3 regions of the Evansella cellulosilytica DSM 2522 genome follow, and region 2 is predicted to be linked to each of the others. Evidence: a T-box and tRNA genes for the amino acid it is inferred to sense, from the RefSeq annotation. Region 2 holds a T-box; the other regions hold tRNA genes.
The links. The T-box of region 2 lies ahead of tyrS (tyrosine--tRNA ligase). A T-box ahead of a tRNA ligase gene usually reads a tRNA of that ligase, here a tRNA-Tyr.

Region 1 (7,850 bases), 2.3 Mb from region 2:
TGCATGGTTGTCGTCAGCTCGTGTCGTGAGATGTTGGGTTAAGTCCCGCAACGAGCGCAACCCTTGATCTTAGTTGCCAGCATTCAGTTGGGCACTCTAAGGTGACTGCCGGTGACAAACCGGAGGAAGGTGGGGATGACGTCAAATCATCATGCCCCTTATGACCTGGGCTACACACGTGCTACAATGGGTGGTACAAAGGGCAGCAAAGCCGCGAGGCCGAGCGAATCCCATAAAGCCACTCTCAGTTCGGATTGCAGGCTGCAACTCGCCTGCATGAAGCCGGAATTGCTAGTAATCGCGGATCAGCATGCCGCGGTGAATACGTTCCCGGGCCTTGTACACACCGCCCGTCACACCACGAGAGTTTGTAACACCCGAAGTCGGTGAGGTAACCTTTTGGAGCCAGCCGCCGAAGGTGGGACAGATGATTGGGGTGAAGTCGTAACAAGGTATCCCTACCGGAAGGTGGGGATGGATCACCTCCTTTCTAAGGAGCAGTTATTTTCTACAACAACTGTAGAAACATAAAGCTCATTACTTTTGAACTTCGCTTTGGACTTTTTGTTTAGTTTTGAAGGGTTAAACCTTCAATTATATAGTGTTGTGTGTATCAGGTTTAACTGATTTAGCACATTTACTTACATTTCGAACGCTTACGCGTTTTGAATTTGTCCTTTGAAAACTAGATAACAAAAACTGATTTAAATGATCACCAGTAGATATCAATAGAAGTCTATTCTTCTAACGAAATCAACTGTGTGTCTTAGTTAAGGCGAATGTAAGACGCCACACTTTTTAGTGGTTAAGCTAGAAAGGGCGCACGGTGAATGCCTTGGCACTAGGAGCCGATGAAGGACGGGACGAACACCGATATGCTTCGGGGAGCTGTAAGTAAGCTTTGATCCGGAGATTTCCGAATGGGGGAACCCACCATCCGTAATGGGATGGTATCCATACCTGAATACATAGGGTATGAGAAGGCAGACCTGGGGAACTGAAACATCTTAGTACCCAGAGGAAGAGAAAGCAAATGCGATTTCCTGAGTAGCGGCGAGCGAAACGGAATTAGCCCAAACCAAGAGGCTTGCCTCTTGGGGTTGTAGGACACTCCATACGGAGTTACAAAGAAACAGCGTAGGTGAAGCGATCTGGAAAGGTCTGCGAGACAAGGTAACAGCCCTGTAGCCGAAACGTTGTTTCCTCCGGAGTGTATCCTGAGTACGGCGGGACACGTGAAACCCCGTCGGAATCCGGGAGGACCATCTCCCAAGGCTAAATACTCCCTAGTGACCGATAGTGAACCAGTACCGTGAGGGAAAGGTGAAAAGCACCCCGGGAGGGGAGTGAAAGAGATCCTGAAACCGTGTGCCTACAAGTAGTTGGAGCCCGTTAATGGGTGACAGCGTGCCTTTTGTAGAATGAACCGGCGAGTTACGATAACGTGCGAGGTTAAGTTGAAGAGACGGAGCCGCAGCGAAAGCGAGTCTGAATAGGGCGCCATAGTACGTTGTTGTAGACCCGAAACCGTGTGATCTACCCATGTCCAGGGTGAAGTCCAGGTAACACTGGATGGAGGCCCGAACCCACGCACGTTGAAAAGTGCGGGGATGAGGTGTGGGTAGGGGTGAAATGCCAATCGAACACGGAAATAGCTGGTTCTCCCCGAAATAGCTTTAGGGCTAGCCTCGAGGTGAGAGTATTGGAGGTAGAGCACTGATTGGACTAGGGGTCCCCACAGGATTACCGAATTCAGTCAAACTCCGAATGCCATTTACTTATCCTCGGGAGTCAGACTGCGAGTGCTAAGATCCGTAGTCAAGAGGGAAACAGCCCAGACCATCAGCTAAGGTCCCAAAGTATACGTTAAGTGGAGAAGGATGTGGAGTTGCTTAGACAACCAGGATGTTGGCTTAGAAGCAGCCACCATTGAAAGAGTGCGTAATAGCTCACTGGTCGAGTGACTCTGCGCCGAAAATGTACCGGGGCTAAACGTATCACCGAAGCTATGGATTGTCCTTACGGACAGTGGTAGGGGAGCGTTCCAAGGGCGTTGAAGCATGACCGGAAGGACATGTGGAGCGCTTGGAAGTGAGAATGCCGGTATGAGTAGCGAAAAGAGGGGTGAGAATCCCCTCCGTCGAAAGCCTAAGGTTTCCTGAGGAAGGCTCGTCCGCTCAGGGTAAGTCGGGACCTAAGCCGAGGCCGAAAGGCGTAGGCGATGGCAAACAGGTTGAAATTCCTGTACCACCACGTCACCGTTTGAGCAACGGGGGGACGCAGGAAGGTAGGGTAAGCGCACTGATGGATATGTGCGTCGAAGCAGTGAGGCTGACAAGTAGGCAAATCCGCTTGTCATAAGGCTGAGCTGTGATCGCGAGGGAAATTATAGTACCGAAGTTCCTGATCCTACACTGCCAAGAAAAGCCTCTAGCGAGGTGACTGGTGCCCGTACCGCAAACCGACACAGGTAGGCGGGAAGAGAATTCTAAGACGCGCGGGAGAACTCTCGTTAAGGAACTCGGCAAAATGACCCCGTAACTTCGGGAGAAGGGGTGCTCTATTAGGGTGTATGCCCGAGAGAGCCGCAGTGAATAGGCCCAAACGACTGTTTATCAAAAACACAGGTCTCTGCCAAGCCGTAAGGCGAAGTATAGGGGCTGACACCTGCCCGGTGCTGGAAGGTTAAGAGGAGGGGTTATCCTTCGGGAGAAGCTCTGAATTGAAGCCCCAGTAAACGGCGGCCGTAACTATAACGGTCCTAAGGTAGCGAAATTCCTTGTCGGGTAAGTTCCGACCCGCACGAAAGGTGCAACGATTTGGGCACTGTCTCAACGAGAGACCCGGTGAAATTATATTACCTGTGAAGATGCAGGTTACCTGCGACAGGACGGAAAGACCCCATGGAGCTTTACTGTAGCTTGATATTGGATTTTGGTACAACTTGTACAGGATAGGTAGGAGCCTTGGAAGCCGGAGCGCTAGCTTCGGTGGAGGCGTCGGTGGGATACTACCCTGGTTGTACTGGAATTCTAACCTCGGTCCGTAATCCGGATCAGGGACAGTGTCAGGTGGGCAGTTTGACTGGGGCGGTCGCCTCCTAAAAAGTAACGGAGGCGCCCAAAGGTTCCCTCAGAATGGTTGGAAATCATTCGTAGAGTGCAAAGGCATAAGGGAGCTTGACTGCGAGACATACAGGTCGAGCAGGGACGAAAGTCGGGCTTAGTGATCCGGCGGCACCGTATGGAAGGGCCGTCGCTCAACGGATAAAAGCTACCCTGGGGATAACAGGCTAATCTCCCCCAAGAGTCCACATCGACGGGGAGGTTTGGCACCTCGATGTCGGCTCATCGCATCCTGGGGCTGAAGTAGGTCCCAAGGGTTGGGCTGTTCGCCCATTAAAGCGGTACGCGAGCTGGGTTCAGAACGTCGTGAGACAGTTCGGTCCCTATCCGTCGCAGGCGTAGGAAATTTGAGAGGAGCTGTCCTTAGTACGAGAGGACCGGGATGGACACACCGCTGGTGTACCAGTTGTTCCGCCAGGAGCATAGCTGGGTAGCTACGTGTGGAAGGGATAAGTGCTGAAAGCATCTAAGCATGAAGCCCCCCTCAAGATGAGATTTCCCATCACGTAAGTGAGTAAGATCCCTCAGAGATGATGAGGTTGATAGGTCTCATGTGGAAGCATGGCGACATGTGAAGCTGAGAGATACTAATCGATCGAGGGCTTAACCAAACTTTATTAAGACGATCATTTAATCAGAAAATGTTATCTAGTTTTGAGAGGATAAACTCTCATAAATAGTCCAGTGACGATAGCGGAGAGGTCACACCCGTTCCCATGCCGAACACGGTAGTTAAGCTCTCCAGCGCCGATGATAGTTGGGGGTTTCCCCCTGTGAAAGTAGGACGTTGCTGGGCGCTTATATTCCACAGTAGCTCAGTTGGTAGAGCAATCGGCTGTTAACCGATCGGTCGTAGGTTCGAGTCCTACCTGTGGAGCCATAAGGAGAGCTGTCCGAGTGGCCGAAGGAGCACGATTGGAAATCGTGTAGGCGGTTTAGAGCCGTCTCGAGGGTTCAAATCCCTCGCTCTCCGCCAGAAAAACATCTGGCCCGTTGGTCAAGTGGTTAAGACACCGCCCTTTCACGGCGGTAACACGGGTTCGAATCCCGTACGGGTCACCAATTAATTATTCGGATACTGCGGAGGATTAGCTCAGCTACGAGCGAAACTTCATTGAAACAACTACGAGTTGTCTCGACGGATAAAACCACAGAGCATTACTAGTAGAGGAAGAGACAGGGACTTCCCTGAAATAGCATCATCAACGCTGCGGAGGATTAGCTCAGCTGGGAGAGCACCTGCCTTACAAGCAGGGGGTCGGCGGTTCGATCCCGTCATCCTCCACCATCAATTTTTCTTCACATTATTATTTGTGAGAACATACATTACAAATGTATGAGATATAATGATTCAGTTTTTAAATACAGATCAAGTGAAAGTTCAATACAACATCCGTAATCTTTATAACGTCGCGGGGTGGAGCAACGAGCAGAACATCGTCGAATTAACTACGAGTTGTCTCGACGCATAAACTTCAAAGCGTAGCTAGAAGAGGAAGAGACAGTAAGAAACTACAAAGTATTACAACATCCGTAATCTTTATAACGTCGCGGGGTGGAGCAGTCTGGTAGCTCGTCGGGCTCATAACCCGAAGGTCGGTGGTTCAAATCCGCCCCCCGCAACCAAATTTTTAACAGAAGATAAACAAACATTGTTATAAAAAATAAGTACTAATATTTAGGTCCCGTGGTGTAGCGGTTAACATGCCTGCCTGTCACGCAGGAGATCGCGGGTTCGATTCCCGTCGGGACCGCCATTTTTTATTAAGTATTAGAGTACAAATGAAAATGGCTCGGTAGCTCAGTCGGTAGAGCAATGGACTGAAAATCCATGTGTCGGCGGTTCGATTCCGTCCCGAGCCACCATTTTATATTTGCTGGCCTAGCTCAATTGGTAGAGCAACTGACTTGTAATCAGTAGGTTGGGGGTTCAAGTCCTCTGGCCAGCACCAGTAATTAAATTTTTCCCTTGACTATTATTAAAACTTTTTGTAACATAATAATTGTCTCTCTCGGAGGGGTAGCGAAGTGGCTAAACGCGGCGGACTGTAAATCCGCTCCCTCAGGGTTCGGCGGTTCGAATCCGTCCCCCTCCACCATTTATTTTTACTACCGTTTTAGGGGCATAGTTTAACGGTAGAACAGAGGTCTCCAAAACCTCCAGTGTGGGTTCGATTCCTACTGCCCCTGCCAGAGTATAACAACTGAAGATTATGGCGGTTGTGGCGAAGTGGTTAACGCACCGGATTGTGGTTCCGGCATTCGTGGGTTCGATTCCCATCAGCCGCCCCATATTTTTTAATGGGCTATAGCCAAGCGGTAAGGCAACGGATTTTGATTCCGTCATGCGCAGGTTCGAATCCTGCTAGCCCAGCCATTATTTTGCGGGAGTAGTTCAGTGGTAGAACACCACCTTGCCAAGGTGGGGGTCGCGAGTTCGAATCTCGTCTTCCGCTCCATTTATTGGCGGCATAGCCAAGTGGTAAGGCACGGGTCTGCAAAACCCTTATCCCCCGGTTCGAATCCGGGTGCCGCCTCCATGAATAGCATATTTTTTAGCAATAAGTCCTGCCGGGGTGGTGGAATTGGCAGACACACAGGACTTAAAATCCTGCGGTAGGTGACTACCGTGCCGGTTCAAGTCCGGCCCTCGGCACCATTTAAATTAGACAAGCTATAGCTATTCAATGAGGCTTTTTAGCCGGTGTGGCGGAATTGGCAGACGCGCACGACTCAAAATCGTGTTCCTCACGGAGTGTCGGTTCGACCCCGACCACCGGTACCATATAAATAATATACGTTAATATTAAAATAACCAGTTAACTCATAAATGTTGATATATCAATGTTTATGAGTTTTTTTATGTTTTCGAGTATAACATGGAAAAGGGGGCGATTTACACACATTTTCCACAAGGATGTGTATTAATTGCCTATAAGGAGGAGATTAATATGGAAAGATCGGCTAACAATGTTGTAACTAAGCACGTGAATAATTGGGATCCAGAACTACTTTTAGAAATGGGAGCTCCTGATGATGAGTACGAATTTGAGATCGAGCGTATAACGAAAGAAATATCACGCTGCCAAGATGAAATTGAAGTGGCAGAAGTTATTAAAGACATTTTTGATGATTCGTTTGGTAGGGATTTTCCCCTTGAAGAGTGTCTTGAAATAGCTAAAAAGATATGGGTTAATTTACATAACTAAAGTGACAGCAGGTCATTTATAATTACCCTCGGCTGAAAAATAGAGTAGAGTTGCGTTGCTGATTTAAAGTCCCCGCCCTCCTATACAGTACTTTGGGGGCGTGCACTTTGTTTATATTAAGTTAATGATAAGAAGCTCTTACTATAAGTAGTGTTTATACATAGTATTTGGACAAAAAGAACTATCCAACCTTTTCGAAAAGCTAAGACTACTAAAATATAAATAGAAATTATAGAATTAGTGCATCCGAATCATGTCAAATTTCGTCAAAGAGGTGGATTGAAAGTATTGGGAGAGGGGGAGGGCTATGTGTCTGTCTTAAATAGGCAAGATACAATGGATGATGTTTTTCTTGAAGTACTTATTAATCAATATTATGAGGCTCTTGTGAATGTCTCATACACCTATGTGAAAAATTGGAGTACTGCGGAAGATATTGTTCAGGATGTATTTATCAAGATCTTAAATAGTTATCATCTTTTTGAAAACCGATCATCTATTAAAACATGGTTGTATAAGATTACAATGAATAAATCGAAAGATTATTTGAGGAAAACATATTTTAAAAGAGTTGTCATTATGGGTGTAATTGATAGATTAATAACCGACAGAACACCAGAAGATAATATTATTCAAAAATCGATGGATAAAGAGTTGGCAGAGTGCATTTTCATATTACCAATTAAGTACAGGGAAGTTATCATTCTTTTTTACTATGAAGATCTATCATTAACGGAGATGGGAGAACTACTCGGAGAGAATGTATCAACGTTAAAGAGTCGTTTGCAGAGGGCACGAAGAAGATTGAAAGAAGTATTATCTTCAAGGGGGATTACTTATGAGTCAATTTAATAAGAAGGATATTAAACGAGCTTTAAAGGAAACGAAGTTTTCTAGTAATCCATTTAATGCAAAAAACTCAAAACAAGTTTTACATATAATAAAAAATAAAAGTGGAGCAGGGAGGAATAGCTTCCTGGGAACTTGGTTAAAACCATCAGTAGTCTTACTCACTTCTTCTGCAATTCTATTTGTCTTAGTTTTTCATTACTACCAAACAGGCTCCTTTTCTCCTAGCAATAGTAATCAGACAGACGCTCTAGTCGTTGAAGAAGACGAAGAGAGAGAGGAATATCGTAAAGATGATGTAGCTGATGAGACACAAAAGATAAGGGAAATGATTGGTGTGGAAACAAACAGTGAACCAGAGGAGGTAGTGTATGAGTATGGTGATGGGATGTATGCCACTGAATCCCGAATTGATTATGTACGTGAAGTAAACGTTAAGAATTTTTTGGTTGACGGTGTTGATACTAATAATCTAGGTTATATCATGGAGGATGGGTACCATACGCTGATAAGTGCAAGTTTAGGTTTAGTTGAAAGTCAATTACCTGGTCAGATCTATCCTTTCAGTAGATTTACATACAAAGATGCCTACACGGAAGATCAAGTTGTTAATTTGAAGTTGCAATTTAACGAATTGTCATATATTTTTCCTGCTGGAAAGTTTGAC
Region 2 (7,850 bases):
ATAACACAATTTATATTACTGTTTTTTGTGATTTTCTTAAATTGGAAAAAAAGTTGTTGTCATGTCCTATACGTTATTGAAGTGCTAAAGCTGTTGACCTAAATGATCATTTTCTAATCGCGTAAAGATTTATGCAAGCTCAGATGTCGTATTCAATTAAAAGGAGGTTGACTTATAAGGAGAAAGTTTTCCTTATAAGTCAACCTCTATGAAATGTGCGGGTCAGCCGCAATCCCTTAACCCCTACTATAAATGGTTTTATGATAGTGGGTGTCCGACGAGTGGCACCTTTTTAATATAGCTTTTGATACACATCCTCAGATGACTAGTGTAGCCATGAAAGGGAATTTGTTAGCTTATGGAACTCACTGACATTATTTGATTCTATCCGTTATTATTTCGATTGCGATTTCCATTTCCATTTCCGTTTCCATTGCCATTATTGGAATCATGCTCGTTACCTTCACTGTTATTTTCATCTTCATCGTCTTCAGGCTTAGTAGCATTATCTTGTTCTCTCTCTGGTCTTCTACGCTCATCCTCCTCTGGCTCAGGCTCAGGTTCGGGTTCAGATGGTTCTTCATCTTCTGGATTGATGTATTCACCAATGATTACAACGTCACTTTGTGAGGATTCCCTACCAGCAACATCTACTGCGGTTACATAATAAGCACCATCGTGTCCTGAATAAGTGAATTCTTCATCCCATTTCACGCTATCAACGAGTGTGAAATCAGTACCTTCATCGATAGAATAATATATACGGTAGCCAATGACGTCTTCCTCATGATGATTATTCCATGATATTCGGTTACTTGAAACTGAAAGTGAAGATAATGGATCTGGTGTTTTCCCGTTATCTGGTGCTTCTCTGTCAGGAATAAGTGAACTCCAGCTCTCTGGCATAAACGATGCTACATTCACATCTTCACCAAAATCGAAATATTCTTCTTTTACAGATATTCCTTCATTTGTAAATTCTAATGGTGTCGATTCTAGTGCTCGATACAAGTCACCATCAATACTCACATAATTAACGCGCTCAAGGCTATCATCAACTTCTGTTGGGACATACTTAGCATTAAATAGATCGGTTGTTACAAAACCAGCTTCTCTACATAAATCGGAAGGAAGCATACCTGAAATACCACAGATCGATTGACTAACAATTCCTCCTGGAGATTGGAACTGATCAGAAGGACCAATTAATTCAGGATTAACTTCATAGAGCTCATTAGCCATATTTGCCCACAGCCGTTGAAGTCGAGGCGAATAATCGTTCGCTAATCGATGACCATTACCATATCCAATCCATGCGCTTAAAGTAACATTTGGATTAAGACCAACAAACCAATAGTCTCTAGCATGTCCTTCATCATTTGTTGCAGTTCCCGTTTTTCCAGCCCAATCGGCTTGGAAGCTTAAATAGCCAGGGATTCTAGTTGCTGTACCCGATCTTAGTACCTCACGCATCATGTCAATCATTAAATAGCTTGTTTGTGGTGAAAATACTTCTACTGGATCAGGTTCATGCTCATAAATAACTTCACCAGCCGAGTTTTCAATTCTTTCAATGACGTAACCCTCTAGATATTGTCCTTCATTTCCAAACGTTGCATAAGCTGCCGTATTTGCTTCGACTGTCATTTCCAATGTCCCTAGTGCAGTCGATGGATGAGGAAAAGAAGAATCATTAGGGAAAAATTTTTCAAATCCTAAATTAACTAAAGTTTCTCTTCTTAAGTCGTGTGGGATTTTCTCCGCCTCTCGAACTGCAGGAACGTTACGGGATAGTGCCAACGCGGTTCTTGCAGTAATGAGCCCACGGTGATCCCTATCAAAGTTTCTCACTTGTGTTGAATCGTTAGGTGGTGGATAAAAATAAGTTACGTCTGGTGTTATCATACCAGGCTGGATCACACCAGTATCTAAACCGAGTGCATAAGTATAAAGTGGTTTTATTGTAGAACCAGTTTGTCTTTCCGCTTGTGTAGCATGATTATAGTTTTCTTGCTCATAATCACGTCCACCAACAAAGCTTAAGATTCTACCTGTACCATTTTCAATGAGCATGGAACCGGCTTCCTCTAAAAACTCCCTTGCTTCTACTTCACCTTGTTCATTCGTTCTCGTACCACTTACACTGCTTGCAAAGCTATCCGAGTAATCAGCTACTGCTTTTTGATGTGCATCATAAAGCTCTCTATCAATCGTCGTATGAATTTTATAACCATCACGATGTAACGAGCGCTGTGCTTCTTCCCGGTACCTTTGTCTTAATAAATCTCGTTGATTTTCATCATCAATGTCTTCTAGGATGATTCCATCTGCCTCAAGTAAGGCAATTGCTAAAGCATCTGTAGCTCTACTTCGTACGTAGTCAGTGACATATGGGTAGTCATCAAGACTGCTCGGCTGTGGCTCAGCAAGATTTGCACGAATATCATATGCTAATGCTTCTTCGTATTGTTCATCCGTAATATAGCCTCTAGAATGCATTCTATTTAAAACCGTTCGCATTCTATTTAAACCTGCATCCATATTTTCCTTTACTTGCGCTTCACCTTGTTGCCTAGATGTAAAAGGTGTGTAGGCAAATGGACTTTGTGGTAATCCTGCAATAAATGCTGCTTGTGGTATGTTTAAGTCTTTTGCGTCAACTCCAAAAATACCTTGTGCCGCAGCTTGGACACCAGCAATTTGTCTCCCAGATGCATTACGCCCAAATGGAACGACATTTAAATATGCTTCAAGTATCTCATCTTTTTCAAAAAATTGTTCTAGCCGAATAGCTAAAAGTATTTCCACAGCTTTTCTGTCGTGTGTTACTTCGCTCGTTAAAATTTGGTTTTTTATAAGCTGCTGTGTTAGCGTACTACCACCAGTTTGCGTTGATGCATTTGAAAAGTCTTGATAAATTGCTCGCAGTAGCGCTTTTGGTACAATTCCGTTATGCTCTTCAAAATACTCATCTTCCGTTGCAATAACGGCATTAATTACATGCTCTGACATTTCCTCTAATGGAATTTCCCTTCGTTCTAAAGGGCTTGGTAAATCGCCTAAGTAGTCGTTTCCAGCAAAATAAATTTCCGTTGCTTCTTCATAGTCGTATATGTCTCTTCTCATGTCCTCATAGCTTCGTACAGGCTCGTCCTTTACGAGTGAAATAAAATAACCAGCCCCAGCCCCACCAACAAACAGTAAGGACATAGTACCTATAATCGTAAAAATGAGAAAGAGGTTCCATACAACTTGTGATGTTACACGAACGCTTTTAAAAACAGTTTGTGTCTCACGTCGTTGAAAAATTTTTTTTATAGAAAACCGATGATCGCTCATAATTGCATAACCTCCTAAAAAGTCATGAATATTATAGCATAAATAAGAGGATTGTTAGTAGAAAACTTGTACAATAACGAGTTGTTGTTGACAATAGTACTATAGTATGGTAAAAATTTAACATTGATAAATATTTATATTTGCATTGATGAGGATAGAGTAGTTTTTGTCTCACTGTCTCAGAGAATCGGTGGCTGCTGTGAACCGATACACAGACTAAAATGAATTACCCCCTCGGAGCAACTTCTTTGAAAGAAGAACGTATGAGAGGCGTTAACTCTATTTTTGAGAGGAGAATTAATTGATTAATTCTCAATCAGGGTGGTACCGCGAATAACTCGTCCCTAAAGATTTAGGGGCGAGATTTTTTTGTTTTTTGGACATATAGCTTTTAAAGTAAATTTTAAAGAAGGGATGTTATCAACGATGAACTTATTAGAGGATTTACAGTTTCGTGGTTTAGTAAACCAAGTAACAGATGAAGACGGATTGAAGGAGCTTTTAAATAAGGAAGCTGTTACGTTATATTGTGGATTTGATCCAACTGGAGATAGTTTACACATTGGACATCTATTAACGATATTAACCCTACGCCGCTTCCAGTTAGCTGGCCACAAGCCATTAGCCCTTGTAGGTGGCGCAACAGGGCTTATTGGTGATCCAAGTGGGAAAAAGGCAGAAAGAACGCTAAATGAACAAAATATTGTTGAGCAATTTAGTGACAAAATAAAAGGTCAATTATCCCGCTTTCTCGACTTTAAAGGAGAAACTAGCGCTAAACTCGTAAATAATTATGATTGGATCGGTTCCATGTCTGTTATTGATTTCTTACGAGACGTTGGAAAAAACTTTGGTCTCAATTACATGCTTGCGAAGGATTCTGTTGAATCTCGTATTTCTTCAGGTATTTCCTTCACTGAGTTCAGTTACATGATTCTACAATCATACGATTTCTATGAATTATACAAAAATGAAGGCTGCAAACTGCAAATTGGTGGAAGTGACCAGTGGGGGAACATTACTGCTGGATTAGAGCTAATCCGTAAAATGAATGGTCAGGAGGAGGATGAAAGGGCGAAAGCGTTCGGCTTTACGATTCCTCTAGTAACGAAGGCTGACGGTACAAAATTTGGAAAAACCGAGGGTGGTGCGATTTGGTTAGATCCAGAGAAAACCTCTCCATATGAATTTTATCAATTTTTACTAAACACAGATGATAATGATGTAATCAAGTTCTTAAAGTACTTTACATTTTTATCTCAAGAAGAGATTGAAGCGTTAGAAGTTGAAGTTGCAGAGCGCCCACACGAACGAGCTGCGCAAAAAAGATTAGCAGAGGAACTGACCGCGTTTGTACATGATGAGGCAGCATTAAAGCAAGCAAAAAACATATCTACTGCTCTATTCAGTGGCGGTGACTTAAAGCAGCTTACCGCAGATGAAGTGCTCCAAGGCTTTAAAGATGTGCCTTCCTTTACAACGGAAACTAATATAGGATTAATTGATTTGTTAGTTAATGCTGGCATTTCTCCATCTAAGCGTCAAGCAAGAGAGGATATATCCAATGGTGCTGTCTATATTAACGGAGACCGTTGTCAGGAATTAGATAAAGTCGTTGGAAATGAGGAGAAAATAGATGGTCAATTTACGATTATAAGAAGAGGGAAGAAGAAATTTTTCTTAATTCGTTACGAATAAAAGTATCGTTTTGAAAGTGTGGTTCCCATTGTCTAATAAAAAGGCCTGGAAATGGTTACACTAGCGACATTTCATAAGGGGAGACTGTATAGGTAAAAATGAACCTTTTGAGTCTCCCTTTTTTTGACTAGATGTATCAAATTTAAGTAGTAAGGAATACAAAAAAAAACTAACAGGTGAAAAAATAATAAGACCAGAGTTGAAATGTTACTCATTCATTCCTTATAATAACTATTTGATATTTATTCGGTCGAATCAAAATAAAGGTGATAATGCTTGGAGCAATGAGGATTAAAGAAAGCAGTGCAATGATGACACTTACCATTGCGAAGATATGATTCTATAGAAATCTCGTGTTTACATTCCCCACATAAAATAGCTTTTTTATGGAATTCCTCTTTACGCCATAATTCAGTGTGATGTTTTGCAGCTTCTTTATGACATTTGTAGCATGGATAGTATTTACGACAGCATTTAAATTTGATAGAAACAATATCATTTTGCCCGTAATAATGCTTGCATCTTCCTTGTTCATCAACAGGAAAACCATAAATTTTCATAAAATTTCACCACCCCTTTATTAATAGATTAACCGTACGTTTTAATGGAAGTTATTATGAAAAATAAAAGCCCCTTAAACGTTGATTCACAACATTTCAAGGGGCTTTTGTGGTTAAGCTTTAAACAAAGCAGATTAACGAGAGTAGAACTCAACGATAAGCTGTTCTGTGATTTCAGCAGGTAATTCAGAACGCTCTGGTAAACGTGTGAAAGTACCTTCTAAAGCGTCTGCGTTAAAGTCAAGATATGCTGGTACGAAGTCATTTACTTCAACTGCATTTTTGACAGCATCAAGGTTACGTGATTTTTCACGAAGACCAATTACTTGGCCAGGTTTTACACGGTAAGATGCGATATCTACGCGTCCACCATCGACAGTAACGTGACCATGATTAACAAGTTGACGAGCTTGACGACGAGTACGAGCAAGTCCCAAACGATAAACAAGGTTGTCTAGACGAGACTCAAGAAGAATCATGAAGTTCTCACCGTGGATACCTTGAATTTTACCAGCTTGGTCAAACAATTTACGGAATTGACGTTCGTTCATTCCGTACATGTGACGTAGTTTTTGCTTCTCTTGAAGTTGAAGTCCGTATTCAGACATCTTCTTACGTTGGTTAGGACCGTGTTCCCCAGGTCCATAAGGTCTTTTTTGAAGCTCTTTTCCAGTTCCACTTAGGGAAATTCCTAAACGGCGGGAAAGCTTCCAGCTTGGTCCAGTATATCGAGCCATAGTTAGCTCCTCCTTTATATTTAAAAAGTTAGTCAAATATAAACAGTGGCAATCTCATTCATCTAGCCATTTTACTTTCATGTATCCTCGCCTCGACAGCTAGAGGTTACGCGATACACCTCGTTTTTTAGCAGAAGACTACTTCTGCGACGTAGACACGCCTGTCCTTTACGTAGTGACAATCAAACGGGAATAAAATGAACCACATGATGTTTACCGTGGCTGCCTTATTTGCACAAATTACAGTGTATATTTTTTTTTATATGAAGTCAAGTGAATGAGAAAAATAATATATGCATAATGATAAAAAAAAATTACAGTTTACACCATTTTTGTTATACGATAGAGATGAGTATATTTTTTCCAATCATAAATTTTTTTAAAATGTCTAATTACATATTTTCCTTAATGGAATTACTGCAATATTTAATATAATGTCCTGGAGCGAAAATCAACAACAAATTTTACATAGCCAATCAAATTAAAGAGATGCTTGTATTAAAAAAGGAGAGGGTACAAGTGAAAAGTATAACTTATAATAGTGACTTTTCTCATTTTTTTCAAACCTTTTTTGAAAGTGAGAAACTTTACAAGAACGCTATTTTATTTTTAATAGATAGAAGTGGTGAAATTGTTTCTGTGTATCCATCATCCCCTCTACCTTTTATGGAGTCTTTACTCAATGATGTGTTAAGGACGATGAAAACAGGTGAAGCGCATTGTTCGAACGATCAATTTCAATTGATTACGACGGAAATATGTATGAGTAATGACACTCATCATTTTAATGGTACACTCGGTTTATTGTTTGAAAGATTGATAACAAATAAAAAGGAAGCGTTATCATTTTTAGGGAATATAAAGCTTTCGATATACTCTTTTATGAAACGGGAAAAAAGTACAATGAAAGAGGGAAATGATGTGAGTGAAGGTCAAGTGGATTCTGTTTTTTTGAAGGTAGCTAGCGTTCTTCAAAGTACTAAAGGTAGTAAGAACATGAAAATATTCGTTAGAAGCTTTTTAACCGTAGCTAAAGAGTTTTGTAAACAAGATGATATGTTACTTTTCTCATTGTTCGATAAAGAAAAAAGAATTTATTATCCTGTGGAGGCTACAAATGAAAACTTATTAAATAGTAAGAATGACTTTACATTAGAAGAAGATACTCTGCAATTTAAAGGGGACAAAGAAATTGTTGTTAATCATGAAAAGGTGAAAGCTTCAACATTCTGTCTCACTCATAAACAGGATAATATTTTAATACCTGTTTTGTACCAAGATAAAACAATTGGGTTTGTTTCGTATTTAACTAAAATTGATAGTGTAACCAACAAAATTACGTTTCGTTTAGAACGAATGATTGAAGCATTAGGGCCATGGTTTCACCAATTGGTAGAAAATGAACAAATTCTCTTTGAAAGAACAAGAAAAGATTTGTTATTAAAAGTTAACCGTACTTTTTATTCATCGATGGATGTGTCTGCCATTTTAGAAGAGGTGCTAAGCGCACTTTATG
Region 3 (7,850 bases), 150 kb from region 2:
CTGATATGATATAAAAGTTGCTGTTACGAACTACAATAGCATCATTTGACCTTTGAAAACTAAACAAAAAGCCAAGCGAAGTGGGATAGACACATCAGTCGTATATACGATTGATGAAAGGATATCCCGTCAATAAGATTTAAAAATTAGCCAAAATTTGGCTTGATGTCAGAGACATCGAACTCAACAATTTTTTGGAGAGTTTGATCCTGGCTCAGGACGAACGCTGGCGGCGTGCCTAATACATGCAAGTCGAGCGGATCAAATAAGAGCTTGCTCTTATGAGATCAGCGGCGGACGGGTGAGTAACACGTGGGCAACCTGCCTTACAGACTGGGATAACTCCGGGAAACCGAAGCTAATACCGGATGATCAACGGAACCGCATGGTTCTATTGTAAAAGTTGGGAGTAATCCTAACACTGTGAGATGGGCCCGCGGCGCATTAGCTAGTTGGTGAGGTAATGGCTCACCAAGGCAACGATGCGTAGCCGACCTGAGAGGGTGATCGGCCACACTGGAACTGAGACACGGTCCAGACTCCTACGGGAGGCAGCAGTAGGGAATCATCCGCAATGGGCGAAAGCCTGACGGTGCAACGCCGCGTGAACGATGAAGGTCTTCGGATTGTAAAGTTCTGTTGTTAGGGAAGAACAAGTGCCATTCAAATAGGTTGGCACCTTGACGGTACCTAACCAGAAAGCCCCGGCTAACTACGTGCCAGCAGCCGCGGTAATACGTAGGGGGCAAGCGTTGTCCGGAATTATTGGGCGTAAAGCGCGCGCAGGCGGTCTCTTAAGTCTGATGTGAAAGCCCACGGCTCAACCGTGGAGGGTCATTGGAAACTGGGGGACTTGAGTGTAGGAGAGGAAAGTGGAATTCCACGTGTAGCGGTGAAATGCGTAGATATGTGGAGGAACACCAGTGGCGAAGGCGACTTTCTGGCCTACAACTGACGCTGAGGCGCGAAAGCGTGGGGAGCAAACAGGATTAGATACCCTGGTAGTCCACGCCGTAAACGATGAGTGCTAGGTGTTAGGGGTTTCGATACCCTTAGTGCCGCAGTTAACACATTAAGCACTCCGCCTGGGGAGTACGGCCGCAAGGCTGAAACTCAAAGGAATTGACGGGGGCCCGCACAAGCAGTGGAGCATGTGGTTTAATTCGAAGCAACGCGAAGAACCTTACCAGGTCTTGACATCCTCTGACACTCCTAGAGATAGGACGTTCCCCTTCGGGGGACAGAGTGACAGGTGGTGCATGGTTGTCGTCAGCTCGTGTCGTGAGATGTTGGGTTAAGTCCCGCAACGAGCGCAACCCTTGATCTTAGTTGCCAGCATTCAGTTGGGCACTCTAAGGTGACTGCCGGTGACAAACCGGAGGAAGGTGGGGATGACGTCAAATCATCATGCCCCTTATGACCTGGGCTACACACGTGCTACAATGGGTGGTACAAAGGGCAGCAAAGCCGCGAGGCCGAGCGAATCCCATAAAGCCACTCTCAGTTCGGATTGCAGGCTGCAACTCGCCTGCATGAAGCCGGAATTGCTAGTAATCGCGGATCAGCATGCCGCGGTGAATACGTTCCCGGGCCTTGTACACACCGCCCGTCACACCACGAGAGTTTGTAACACCCGAAGTCGGTGAGGTAACCTTTTGGAGCCAGCCGCCGAAGGTGGGACAGATGATTGGGGTGAAGTCGTAACAAGGTATCCCTACCGGAAGGTGGGGATGGATCACCTCCTTTCTAAGGAGCAGTTATTTTCTACAACAACTGTAGAAACATAAAGCTCATTACTTTCGAACTTCGCTTTGGACTTTTTGTTTAGTTTTGAGAGGTCATACTCTCAAAATAAAGTTGTTGTGCTCGCTGAACGCTAACGCGTATCAGCTCAAAAGACAGCACAACTACTTGATTATCGCACACTTGCGTGGTGCGATTTGTCCTTTGAAAACTAGATAACAAAAACTGATTTAAATGATCACCAGTAGATATCAATAGAAGTCTATTCTTCTAACGAAATCAACTGTGTGTCTTAGTTAAGGCGAATGTAAGACGCCACACTTTTTAGTGGTTAAGCTAGAAAGGGCGCACGGTGAATGCCTTGGCACTAGGAGCCGATGAAGGACGGGACGAACACCGATATGCTTCGGGGAGCTGTAAGTAAGCTTTGATCCGGAGATTTCCGAATGGGGGAACCCACCATCCGTAATGGGATGGTATCCATACCTGAATACATAGGGTATGAGAAGGCAGACCTGGGGAACTGAAACATCTTAGTACCCAGAGGAAGAGAAAGCAAATGCGATTTCCTGAGTAGCGGCGAGCGAAACGGAATTAGCCCAAACCAAGAGGCTTGCCTCTTGGGGTTGTAGGACACTCCACACGGAGTTACAAAGAAACAGCGTAGGTGAAGCGATCTGGAAAGGTCTGCGAGACAAGGTAACAGCCCTGTAGCCGAAATGTTGTTTCCTCCGGAGTGTATCCTGAGTACGGCGGGACACGTGAAACCCCGTCGGAATCCGGGAGGACCATCTCCCAAGGCTAAATACTCCCTAGTGACCGATAGTGAACCAGTACCGTGAGGGAAAGGTGAAAAGCACCCCGGGAGGGGAGTGAAAGAGATCCTGAAACCGTGTGCCTACAAGTAGTTGGAGCCCGTTAATGGGTGACAGCGTGCCTTTTGTAGAATGAACCGGCGAGTTACGATAACGTGCGAGGTTAAGTTGAAGAGACGGAGCCGCAGCGAAAGCGAGTCTGAATAGGGCGCCATAGTACGTTGTTGTAGACCCGAAACCGTGTGATCTACCCATGTCCAGGGTGAAGTCCAGGTAACACTGGATGGAGGCCCGAACCCACGCACGTTGAAAAGTGCGGGGATGAGGTGTGGGTAGGGGTGAAATGCCAATCGAACACGGAAATAGCTGGTTCTCCCCGAAATAGCTTTAGGGCTAGCCTCGAGGTGAGAGTATTGGAGGTAGAGCACTGATTGGACTAGGGGTCCCCACAGGATTACCGAATTCAGTCAAACTCCGAATGCCATTTACTTATCCTCGGGAGTCAGACTGCGAGTGCTAAGATCCGTAGTCAAGAGGGAAACAGCCCAGACCATCAGCTAAGGTCCCAAAGTATACGTTAAGTGGAGAAGGATGTGGAGTTGCTTAGACAACCAGGATGTTGGCTTAGAAGCAGCCACCATTGAAAGAGTGCGTAATAGCTCACTGGTCGAGTGACTCTGCGCCGAAAATGTACCGGGGCTAAACGTATCACCGAAGCTATGGATTGTCCTTACGGACAGTGGTAGGGGAGCGTTCCAAGGGCGTTGAAGCATGACCGGAAGGACATGTGGAGCGCTTGGAAGTGAGAATGCCGGTATGAGTAGCGAAAAGAGGGGTGAGAATCCCCTCCGTCGAAAGCCTAAGGTTTCCTGAGGAAGGCTCGTCCGCTCAGGGTAAGTCGGGACCTAAGCCGAGGCCGAAAGGCGTAGGCGATGGCAAACAGGTTGAAATTCCTGTACCACCACGTCACCGTTTGAGCAACGGGGGGACGCAGGAAGGTAGGGTAAGCGCACTGATGGATATGTGCGTCGAAGCAGTGAGGCTGACAAGTAGGCAAATCCGCTTGTCATAAGGCTGAGCTGTGATCGCGAGGGAAATTATAGTACCGAAGTTCCTGATCCTACACTGCCAAGAAAAGCCTCTAGCGAGGTGACTGGTGCCCGTACCGCAAACCGACACAGGTAGGCGGGAAGAGAATTCTAAGACGCGCGGGAGAACTCTCGTTAAGGAACTCGGCAAAATGACCCCGTAACTTCGGGAGAAGGGGTGCTCTATTAGGGTGTATGCCCGAGAGAGCCGCAGTGAATAGGCCCAAACGACTGTTTATCAAAAACACAGGTCTCTGCCAAGCCGTAAGGCGAAGTATAGGGGCTGACACCTGCCCGGTGCTGGAAGGTTAAGAGGAGGGGTTATCCTTCGGGAGAAGCTCTGAATTGAAGCCCCAGTAAACGGCGGCCGTAACTATAACGGTCCTAAGGTAGCGAAATTCCTTGTCGGGTAAGTTCCGACCCGCACGAAAGGTGCAACGATTTGGGCACTGTCTCAACGAGAGACCCGGTGAAATTATATTACCTGTGAAGATGCAGGTTACCTGCGACAGGACGGAAAGACCCCATGGAGCTTTACTGTAGCTTGATATTGGATTTTGGTACAACTTGTACAGGATAGGTAGGAGCCTTGGAAGCCGGAGCGCTAGCTTCGGTGGAGGCGTCGGTGGGATACTACCCTGGTTGTACTGGAATTCTAACCTCGGTCCGTAATCCGGATCAGGGACAGTGTCAGGTGGGCAGTTTGACTGGGGCGGTCGCCTCCTAAAAAGTAACGGAGGCGCCCAAAGGTTCCCTCAGAATGGTTGGAAATCATTCGTAGAGTGCAAAGGCATAAGGGAGCTTGACTGCGAGACATACAGGTCGAGCAGGGACGAAAGTCGGGCTTAGTGATCCGGCGGCACCGTATGGAAGGGCCGTCGCTCAACGGATAAAAGCTACCCTGGGGATAACAGGCTAATCTCCCCCAAGAGTCCACATCGACGGGGAGGTTTGGCACCTCGATGTCGGCTCATCGCATCCTGGGGCTGAAGTAGGTCCCAAGGGTTGGGCTGTTCGCCCATTAAAGCGGTACGCGAGCTGGGTTCAGAACGTCGTGAGACAGTTCGGTCCCTATCCGTCGCAGGCGTAGGAAATTTGAGAGGAGCTGTCCTTAGTACGAGAGGACCGGGATGGACACACCGCTGGTGTACCAGTTGTTCCGCCAGGAGCATAGCTGGGTAGCTACGTGTGGAAGGGATAAGTGCTGAAAGCATCTAAGCATGAAGCCCCCCTCAAGATGAGATTTCCCATCACGTAAGTGAGTAAGATCCCTCAGAGATGATGAGGTTGATAGGTCTCATGTGGAAGCATGGCGACATGTGAAGCTGAGAGATACTAATCGATCGAGGGCTTAACCAAACTTTACTAAGACGATCATTTAATCAGAATATGTTATCTAGTTTTGAGAGGATAAACTCTCATAAATAGTCCAGTGACGATAGCGGAGAGGTCACACCCGTTCCCATGCCGAACACGGTAGTTAAGCTCTCCAGCGCCGATGATAGTTGGGGGTTTCCCCCTGTGAAAGTAGGACGTTGCTGGGCATTACGGGGCCTTAGCTCAGCTGGGAGAGCGCCTGCCTTGCACGCAGGAGGTCAGCGGTTCGATCCCGCTAGGCTCCACCATTTTTATAATAAATGTTTAAAACGTGGCGGTGTAGCTCAGCTGGCTAGAGCGTACGGTTCATACCCGTGAGGTCGGGGGTTCGATCCCCTCCGCCGCTACCAATATATTAATACGGAGGAATACCCAAGTCCGGCTGAAGGGATCGGTCTTGAAAACCGACAGGGGTGTCAAAGCCCGCGGGGGTTCGAATCCCTCTTCCTCCGCCATATTAGGTCCCGTGGTGTAGCGGTTAACATGCCTGCCTGTCACGCAGGAGATCGCGGGTTCGATTCCCGTCGGGACCGCCATATTATTTTAATATTTTTCTCTCTAGATGGAGGGGTAGCGAAGTGGCTAAACGCGGCGGACTGTAAATCCGCTCCCTCAGGGTTCGGCGGTTCGAATCCGTCCCCCTCCACCATCTTTTAGGGGCATAGTTTAATGGTAAAACGAAGGTCTCCAAAACCTTTGATGTGGGTTCGATTCCTACTGCCCCTGCCAATTTTGCTTTTTTATAATGGCGGTTGTGGCGAAGTGGTTAACGCACCGGATTGTGGTTCCGGCATTCGTGGGTTCGATTCCCATCAGCCGCCCCATATTTAATAATGGGCTATAGCCAAGCGGTAAGGCAACGGATTTTGATTCCGTCATGCGCAGGTTCGAATCCTGCTAGCCCAGCCATTTTTTGCGGGAGTAGTTCAGTGGTAGAACACCACCTTGCCAAGGTGGGGGTCGCGAGTTCGAATCTCGTCTTCCGCTCCATGAGCGCCCGTAGCTCAATTGGATAGAGCGTCTGACTACGGATCAGAAGGTTAGGGGTTCGACTCCTCTCGGGCGCGCCATTTTTTAGACTAGCTATCAAAAATTTTAATGATTAAAATGCGGGTGTAGTTTAGTGGTAAAACCTCAGCCTTCCAAGCTGATGTCGTGAGTTCGATTCTCATCACCCGCTCCATTTAACAATTAGTATATTGTTTTAATACATTTGGGCCTGTAGCTCAGCTGGTTAGAGCGCACGCCTGATAAGCGTGAGGTCGGTGGTTCGAGTCCACTCAGGCCCACCATTCCACAGTAGCTCAGTTGGTAGAGCAATCGGCTGTTAACCGATCGGTCGTAGGTTCGAGTCCTACCTGTGGAGCCATCTTTGGAGAAGTACCCAAGTGGCTGAAGGGGCGCCCCTGCTAAGGGTGTAGGTCGCGTAAGCGGCGCGAGGGTTCAAATCCCTCCTTCTCCGCCAGTAATACGGAGTTAGGAGTAAAAAAATATCATGGCCCGTTGGTCAAGTGGTTAAGACACCGCCCTTTCACGGCGGTAACACGGGTTCGAATCCCGTACGGGTCACCAACATTTCAATATTCAAAGATTCATTGAATTGAGAGTATCCTGAATAGGAAGATATTCAGTGAATAATCTGCGAGCCATTAGCTCAGTTGGTAGAGCATCTGACTTTTAATCAGAGGGTCGAAGGTTCGAGTCCTTCATGGCTCACCATTTTAAAGAATTATGACTTGTTATACAAGTCTTTTTTTATTTATGTTAATAATAATAACCTATGTAATTTAATAAATCTTGTAGAGAAATTTTATATTAAATAGTAAATCGGGTGTTGTTTGAAAAAAACAATATCCGTTTTTTTTTAGGAAAAGCCAGTCGATTTTAACGAAAAATATTTCGACATTTTTTTATTTAACTATATAAAAAAGTACTATACTATAATAACCTTTTCTATTCGTAATTGTATGTTTAATAGTATAAATTTAATGGGGAATTCAGTTGGTTTATTACTTTATTTATATTGAGCGACAGTTCTCGACAGTATTATTTATTTTATGAATCTAGTAAAAAATTGACAATGTCTATTTTATTTGATAACTTAATACGTGAAATTATGAAAACGTTTTAGTTAATATCGTTTTCGAAAATCTTTAACAAAGAGAGGTGAATAAATCAGTAATGTAAATAAACTATTAAAATAAGGAGGAATTTACTATATGAAAAACAAAAAAGGATTTTTAACAATATTTTTAGTTTTTCTTTTAATTTTTAGTAGTGTAAGTTTCATTAGTGCTGAAAGTGATGGTGATGATTTAGATTCTGAAATTGTTACTGAAGTAGGGCCATCTGTAAAGGTCAACCAAGTAGGATACTTACCGAATATAAATAAAATTGCGATTGTAGTAGATGATAGTGAAGCATCGACGTTTAATGTTATTAATAATGATACTGATGAAATCGTTTACAGTGGAGAGCTTACTGAACCAGTATTTGATGAGCATTCTGGTGATGTAGTAAAGCATGCTGACTTTACTTATGTAACTGAACCAGGTACATATGTTGTTCACGTTCCTGGTGTTGATACTTCTTTCGCTTTTGATATTTCCAATGACGTGTATTATAACTCACTTCTTGAAACGATGAGATCTTACACAACACAACGCTCCGCTACTGCGATAGATGATCCGATTACTGGTATTCAATATGAGGCAGGTCATCTACAAGATCAAGAAGCAATCTTCTATTTCACTGATGAAGAAAATCCTGAACTTACAACAGAAGGCGACACAATTGATGTTAGTGCAGGATGGTATGATGCTGGTGA

Region 1: it encodes a tRNA-Tyr, which carries the amino acid that the T-box ahead of tyrS (tyrosine--tRNA ligase) is inferred to sense. The anticodon was not compared.
Region 3: it encodes a tRNA-Tyr, which carries the amino acid that the T-box ahead of tyrS (tyrosine--tRNA ligase) is inferred to sense. The anticodon was not compared.

The regions. Positions count from the first base shown of each region.
Region 1 is NC_014829.1:1,107,724-1,115,573, forward strand. Features, by position in the region: rRNA gene BCELL_RS05035 (16S ribosomal RNA) at 1-490, shown strand, start outside; rRNA gene BCELL_RS05040 (23S ribosomal RNA) at 804-3,736, shown strand; rRNA gene rrf (5S ribosomal RNA) at 3,806-3,921, shown strand; tRNA gene BCELL_RS05050 (tRNA-Asn) at 3,930-4,005, shown strand; tRNA gene BCELL_RS05055 (tRNA-Ser) at 4,009-4,101, shown strand; tRNA gene BCELL_RS05060 (tRNA-Glu) at 4,113-4,187, shown strand; tRNA gene BCELL_RS05065 (tRNA-Val) at 4,338-4,413, shown strand; tRNA gene BCELL_RS05070 (tRNA-Met) at 4,675-4,751, shown strand; tRNA gene BCELL_RS05075 (tRNA-Asp) at 4,807-4,882, shown strand; tRNA gene BCELL_RS05080 (tRNA-Phe) at 4,916-4,991, shown strand; tRNA gene BCELL_RS05085 (tRNA-Thr) at 5,002-5,077, shown strand; tRNA gene BCELL_RS05090 (tRNA-Tyr) at 5,140-5,224, shown strand; tRNA gene BCELL_RS05095 (tRNA-Trp) at 5,245-5,318, shown strand; tRNA gene BCELL_RS05100 (tRNA-His) at 5,342-5,417, shown strand; tRNA gene BCELL_RS05105 (tRNA-Gln) at 5,428-5,502, shown strand; tRNA gene BCELL_RS05110 (tRNA-Gly) at 5,510-5,584, shown strand; tRNA gene BCELL_RS05115 (tRNA-Cys) at 5,591-5,665, shown strand; tRNA gene BCELL_RS05120 (tRNA-Leu) at 5,696-5,784, shown strand; tRNA gene BCELL_RS05125 (tRNA-Leu) at 5,826-5,910, shown strand; gene BCELL_RS05130 (DUF1871 family protein) at 6,077-6,334, shown strand; gene BCELL_RS05135 (sigma-70 family RNA polymerase sigma factor) at 6,644-7,186, shown strand; gene BCELL_RS05140 (hypothetical protein) at 7,173-7,850, shown strand, end outside.
Region 2 is NC_014829.1:3,474,323-3,482,172, reverse strand. Features, by position in the region: gene BCELL_RS16115 (transglycosylase domain-containing protein) at 385-3,339, opposite strand; T-box leader at 3,476-3,688, shown strand; gene tyrS (tyrosine--tRNA ligase) at 3,766-5,037, shown strand; gene BCELL_RS16105 (CHY zinc finger protein) at 5,280-5,597, opposite strand; gene rpsD (30S ribosomal protein S4) at 5,732-6,334, opposite strand; gene BCELL_RS21745 (sensor domain-containing diguanylate cyclase) at 6,854-7,850, shown strand, end outside.
Region 3 is NC_014829.1:3,621,890-3,629,739, reverse strand. Features, by position in the region: rRNA gene BCELL_RS16830 (16S ribosomal RNA) at 192-1,746, shown strand; rRNA gene BCELL_RS16825 (23S ribosomal RNA) at 2,073-5,005, shown strand; rRNA gene rrf (5S ribosomal RNA) at 5,075-5,190, shown strand; tRNA gene BCELL_RS16815 (tRNA-Ala) at 5,196-5,271, shown strand; tRNA gene BCELL_RS16810 (tRNA-Met) at 5,297-5,373, shown strand; tRNA gene BCELL_RS16805 (tRNA-Ser) at 5,386-5,478, shown strand; tRNA gene BCELL_RS16800 (tRNA-Asp) at 5,484-5,559, shown strand; tRNA gene BCELL_RS16795 (tRNA-Tyr) at 5,588-5,672, shown strand; tRNA gene BCELL_RS16790 (tRNA-Trp) at 5,679-5,752, shown strand; tRNA gene BCELL_RS16785 (tRNA-His) at 5,772-5,847, shown strand; tRNA gene BCELL_RS16780 (tRNA-Gln) at 5,858-5,932, shown strand; tRNA gene BCELL_RS16775 (tRNA-Gly) at 5,939-6,013, shown strand; tRNA gene BCELL_RS16770 (tRNA-Arg) at 6,017-6,093, shown strand; tRNA gene BCELL_RS16765 (tRNA-Gly) at 6,133-6,206, shown strand; tRNA gene BCELL_RS16760 (tRNA-Ile) at 6,239-6,315, shown strand; tRNA gene BCELL_RS16755 (tRNA-Asn) at 6,317-6,392, shown strand; tRNA gene BCELL_RS16750 (tRNA-Ser) at 6,398-6,488, shown strand; tRNA gene BCELL_RS16745 (tRNA-Glu) at 6,521-6,595, shown strand; tRNA gene BCELL_RS16740 (tRNA-Lys) at 6,667-6,742, shown strand; gene BCELL_RS16735 (glycoside hydrolase family 9 protein) at 7,243-7,850, shown strand, end outside.